Aliamphritea ceti: one gene and its partner. The main gene of each other region encodes a partner of the protein of the gene in region 2 in a complex. Links are inferred from orthologs where the notes say so. Each region holds a gene or a part of one and is shown on either strand. Other genes may lie near its edges.

Evidence for each region. The genes of interacting proteins can lie anywhere in the genome.
Region 1: the proteins of cheY (region 2) and OCU49_RS03150 are in contact, whole or in part, in a solved structure (PDB 1A0O), measured with the Escherichia coli proteins. The link is inferred for Aliamphritea ceti from one-to-one orthologs.

What each region holds. Positions count from the first base shown.
Region 1 is NZ_AP025282.1:691,932-694,982, reverse strand. It holds OCU49_RS03150 (chemotaxis protein CheA), read right to left. Parts: upstream 2,738-3,051; coding sequence 263-2,737; downstream 1-262. Other genes in the region: OCU49_RS03145 (response regulator), read right to left, coding at 2,744-3,051; OCU49_RS03155 (chemotaxis protein CheW), read right to left, coding at 1-266. UniProt on the Escherichia coli protein: Involved in the transmission of sensory signals from the chemoreceptors to the flagellar motors. CheA is autophosphorylated; it can transfer its phosphate group to either CheB or CheY.
Region 2 is NZ_AP025282.1:4,523,666-4,526,398, reverse strand. It holds cheY (chemotaxis response regulator CheY), read left to right. Parts: upstream 1-1,041; coding sequence 1,042-1,425; downstream 1,426-2,733. Other genes in the region: OCU49_RS20455 (chemotaxis protein CheA), read left to right, coding at 2,252-2,733; OCU49_RS20460 (protein phosphatase CheZ), read left to right, coding at 1,436-2,239; OCU49_RS20470 (RNA polymerase sigma factor FliA), read left to right, coding at 258-968; OCU49_RS20475 (MinD/ParA family protein), read left to right, coding at 1-239. UniProt on the Escherichia coli protein: Involved in the transmission of sensory signals from the chemoreceptors to the flagellar motors.

The sequences.
Region 1 (3,051 bases), 3.8 Mb from region 2 along the record:
ACAACTGTGGTGGGCCCATATTCAAGTGCAGGTAAACCAAAGCGTAAACGCAGATCAATAACCGGAATAATCGCACCACGTAAATTTAATACTCCACGCAAATAATCAGGCATTTCAGGAATAGGGGTAACCGGTGCCCAACCTCGCAGCTCCTGAACCCGCAGAATATCGATGCCGTATTCTTCATCTTCAAGTAAAAAGCTCAGATACTGCTGGCCATCCTGGCTATACATCAGGTCATCACCCAATTGCTCATGACTGTTCATGCGACATTCTCCCTGTTAGGCACAGCCTGCAAGTTACTGTTGCGCTTGTGAGCAGTATTCGCAATCTCAGCACTTAATCCACGTTTAATAATGCCGGTAACATCCAGAATCAGTGCAACGCCGCCATCGCCAAGAATGGTCGCGCCAGCAAAACCTTCAATAGGTTTAAAATTCACTTCCAGACTTTTAATCACAACCTGTTGCTGACCATAAAGCTCATCAACAACCAGCCCTACTTTCTGACCACCGTTTTCCACAATGGCGATCAGACTGCCGGCAAAGCCTTCTTCTTTTGGCTCGGGCGGTAATTTAAATAGCGCGCGCATCGAGATAAGCGGAATATATTCGTCGCGGAAATGCAGCAGCTTATTCTCACCGGCAATGGGACTTAGCGATTTTTTATCCGCCTGGAAAGTCTCAACAATCGATACCAGTGGCAAGATATAGGTCTGGTCATGAACTCTGACTAACTGTCCGTCAAGAATCGCCAACGTTAGCGGCAACCTGACACTGAATTTGGCACCGTTACCAGGATCAGAACGGACACTGACATTGCCACCCAGCGACTCAATATTTCGCCGTACAACGTCCATGCCAACACCCCGGCCGGACAGGTCACTGACTTCTTCTGCTGTTGAGAAACCAGGCTTAAATATCAACTCATCAATTTCCTGATCGGTCAGCGCCTGATCTTCTGAAATCAATCCGTTTTCCAACGCCTTCTGACGAATTCTGGCAGTATTCAGACCACGCCCATCATCAATGATATCAATCACAATCACGCCCCCCTGATGGTAGGCATTCAGCTGTACGGTACCGGTTTCGCTTTTGCCTGCCGCCAGACGCTCATCCGGTGTTTCCAGCCCATGATCCAGTGAGTTACGAATCAGGTGTACCAGCGGGTCACCAATTTTTTCCATAACTGTTTTATCAATTTCAGTCTGTTCGCCGGAAATAACCAAATCGACCTGCTTACCCAGCTTACCACTGACATCGTGGACCAGACGTGGGAAACGGTTAAAAACGAAACTGATAGGTAGCATACGTACCCGCATTACATCTTCCTGCAAATCCCGGGTATTGCGCTCCAGTTGCTCAAGGCCACTTTGCAGGCGCTCAATATCTGCACCTGTTGAGTCCATCAGCTCCTGACCAATCTGCCCCAGCATTGCCTGTGTAATAACCAGCTCACCTACCCGGTTTATCAAGGCATCAATTTTATCTGTATCCACCCGAATCGATGTGCTTTCTGTCGCTTTAGGCTTGCGGGCAACAGCCGTTTTTTCAGGCGTAGTTGCTTTGGCCGCTACCGCAGGTTGTTCTGCAACAGCAGGAACCGGGGCATCAGCAGTGGATTCAGGTATAGCGGGGATAGCAGGAGTTGAATCAGGACTTACAGCGCTTTCATGTACGGCATCTCTATCGTTCAAAGCGCCGGCATTAACAGAAACGTTGTCTGGCGCAGCAGAGCTGAGCGGTGCAATACTAATTTCGCACTCATCCTCAACCCACTCAAATATTTCTAATACCTCTGCATCTGCACACTCAGATTCAAGTGTCAGTTGCCAGGACAGGTAAATCAGCTCAGGATTAAGCTCAGCCCAGGCCGGCAAATTCTTCAGATCAGGCTCTACCAATAGTTCACCCAGTTCTGACAGAGTTTCCAACATCAATGATGGTTCATTACCTGTCTGAACAATGTCCTGTCCCGGAATAAACTCAACGGACCAGCCAACAGCAGCGGCCGACGTCAGCTGACTGACTGTCAGGTCACATTCGTCCTCAACCCATTCGAAAATCTCTTTAACGTCTTCCTCACTGCAATCTGAAGTCAGCTCAACCTGCCAGTTGATATACAAAAGTTCAGGATTCAGATCTGCTAATACCGGCAGAGAATCACAATCAGGCTTAACGCTTAATTCACCATAATCAGCCAGGGCTTCAAACATAAACGCAGGTTCATGCCCCTGCTGTAATAAATCCTGATGAGGATCGAAACCAACCAGCCAGCCACTCGGCTGATCAGCTACGTCTATTATTTCACTGAGGACGTCCAGCGCAGGTTCTGCTAATACGCTTTCATCAGGTGTTTCACCTAACGCAGCTTCAAGCCCTTTCTGTACGCTGGCAAGCATATCAGGATCAGCGTCAGCGCCTCCCTGAACGGATTCCAGTAGCGCCTTAATACAGTCAACGGATTCAAGCAAAAGATTAACCAGCGGGCCTGTCACAGCCTGCTTGCCACTGCGCATTTCATCTAACAGTGTTTCTACACGGTGAGTGAAGTCTGCAACTTCATTAAAACCGAAGGTGCCGGCTCCCCCCTTAATGGAGTGAGCAGCACGGAAGATGGTATTGATCGTTTCTTCGTCTGCAGAGTCCATATCTAACAGACTCGACTCCATGACTTCTAAACCTTCGTAGCTTTCTTCCAGGAAGGTTGCAATAAACTGCGACAGATCAATACTCATAGGCGATCACCGTACGACGCGTTTGATTGTGCTGATCAACTTCTCAGGATTAAACGGTTTTACCAGCCAGCCTGTAGCACCGGCACTTTTTCCCTGCTGTTTCATGTCAGCGGAGCTTTCTGTTGTCAGCATCAGAACCGGGGTAAATTTAAATGCCGGAAGTTTACGCAGTTCTGTACAAAGCGTAATGCCGTCCATGATTGGCATATTCACATCGGTAAGCACCAGATCAAAACGGCCGCCTTTTGCTTTTGTCAGTGCTTCCTGACCGTTTCCGGCCTCAACAACCTGATAACCTTCCTGTTTCAGGGTAA
Region 2 (2,733 bases):
TTTCGGAAAGGTTTCTGGATGTGACGCTTCAATACCTGGGATCAATCCCTTATGATGAGTCGGTCCGCAAGGGTGTTCAACAGCAACGTGCTGTTTTAAAAGCGTTTCCTAAGAGCAAAGCCTCGTTAGCATATAAGCTGCTGGCGGCAAAAGTAGATGAGTGGGGAGTGTCTTCATCACCCCGTGGTCATCTGGAGTTTTTTGTTGAGCGATTGGTTAAAGGGGCTAATCAACGCTGACAAGTCAGAAGAGCGAATATGTATAACCAGTTACAGTTTAAGTCAGGTCAAGAGCTGATTGAGCAATATGCGCCGTTAGTAAAACGTATCGCGCATCATTTGCTGGCGCGCTTGCCTGCAAATGTTGTGCTGGATGATTTAGTTCAGGCAGGCATGGTGGGTTTGCTTGAAGCCGGCAAAAAATATGACCCTTCTAAAGGCGCAAGTTTTGAAACTTATGCCGGCATCCGGATTCGCGGCTCAATTATTGATGAGGTGCGTAGGGGAGATTGGACTCCCCGTTCTGTGCACCGCAATGGGCGCCGAGTTTCCGAAGCAATTCAGGCAATTGAATCCCGTACTGGTAGAGATGCCCAAGATGGGGATGTTGCTGCCGAATTAAATATCACTGTCACTGAATATCACGCATTATTAAAAGATTCCGCGGAGAGCCGGTTGTTCAGTTTTGAAAAACTGATTGAGCCGCAGGAAGACGGTCCTGGCGAAAACATCGCCGCAGAGAATTTAAGTCCTGAAGAAGAGCATGAAGAATTTGGTTTTATTCAGGCGATTGCGACAGCAATTGAAGGATTGCCGGAGCGAGAAAAATTAGTGTTGTCGTTGTATTACGACGAAGAAATGAATTTAAAAGAAATTGGTCAGATCCTGGGTGTCAGTGAATCCAGAGTTAGCCAGATTCATAGTCAGGCAGCGTTACGCTTGCGTAGTCGATTAAGAGACTGGCAATAGCTGGCAGTCTGTGGGTAAGACAACGCTGGCTAACTGCAGTCAGTCAGATAGTTTTCCTGATGGAGGGATAGTCTTGAAGAAAGACATAAAAATACTTGTAGTAGATGACTTCTCTACTATGAGACGCATCATTAAAAATCTGCTCCGTGATCTGGGGTTTACTAACATAGTTGAGGCCGATGACGGCAAGACTGCTTTGCCGATTTTGCAAAGCGGTAGCATTGAGTTTTTGGTAACCGACTGGAATATGCCAATTATGACCGGTATCGACTTGCTTAAGACGGTCCGGGCTGATCCGAATCTGAAGCATATTCCGGTATTGATGGTTACAGCGGAAGCTAAGCGTGATCAGATTGTTGAGGCGGCTCAGGCAGGTGTAAATGGCTATGTAATTAAGCCGTTTACTGCAGCTGTGCTGAAAGAAAAAATCGATAAGATTTTTGAACGACTAGGCTAGGTGGGCTGCTATGTCTGAGACGGAAGATAATAAAGGCGCAGGTGGCTTTGAGCTTGAGCTGAAGCAGGATGCTGACAAATTAGTAGAGCATTTGGCTAATGGTGATGTTGGCGCAGCAATGACGCTGATCCATGATCTGAATGAGAAGCGCCATCAAGCGTTGTATCACGAAGTAGGCACTCTTACTCGTTCTTTGCACAATGCAATTGTCAGTTTCTCTGATGATGTCAGCAGTAGTGCAATGTTGCAGGATTCTAAAGAGCACATTGCTTCAATATCTGATGCAAGTGATCGCTTGTCTTATGTTATTGAACTCACTGAGAGTAACGCGCATAAGACTATCGATAGCGTAGATATCTCTTTGACTCTGGTGTCGGAGCTTGAAGAAGGCTTTAATCGTCGCCAGCGTTTACTGGATGAGTTCGATAAAGTTCAGCAAGAAAAGCCAGAGTTAGAAGGCCTGTATAAGCTTGCCTGTCAGCATGCATGTGATAATTCAGATGCGCTGGTTGAATTGAAAGAACGGCTGACGAATATTTTATTGGCGCAAGAGTATCAGGATATAACTGGTCAGCTGATAAAGCGTGTAATTCAGTTGGTAACAGATATTGAATCTCAGTTGGTTAATTTGATGGAAGTTGCTTCCAGAGTTAATCGTCTGAATGGTTTTGATGGAATGACGGCCGAAGCAGAAGCATTGGCGAAAGAAAAGAAAGTAATGGCTGAAGGCCCACAATTGGCAGCAAAAGATAAGAGTGAAGTTGCTTCCAGCCAGGATGATGTGGATGACCTCCTTTCCAGTTTAGGTTTTTAACAGGGGTAGGCAATGGCTTTAAATGTTGATCAGGAAATACTGGAAGATTTTTTGGTAGAAGCGGGAGAAATCCTTGAACTTCTGTCTGAGCAGTTAGTTGATCTCGAGCAAAATCCAAAAGACCGGGAGTTGTTAAATGCAATCTTCCGTGGTTTCCATACCGTTAAGGGTGGTGCGGGTTTCTTACAGCTTGAGCCAATGGTTGACTGCTGCCACAGTGCAGAAAATCTTTTCGACATGCTGCGTAATGATGATTTACAAGTATCTGCAGCCTTGATGGACGTTGTATTACAGGCCCTCGACACTGTAAATGCAATGTTTGAAGATGTTCGCGGCGGAGAGAATCCAGAACCTGCACCTGCTGAACTTATCGCCAAGCTGGATGCCCTGGCTGCCGGTCAGGCAATTGCGGATGTCGCACCTGCTCCTGCCGCGGCTGAGCCCGCTGCTGATTTGGGTGCACAGTTCAGTCAAATGGTTTCAGGAATTTCTGC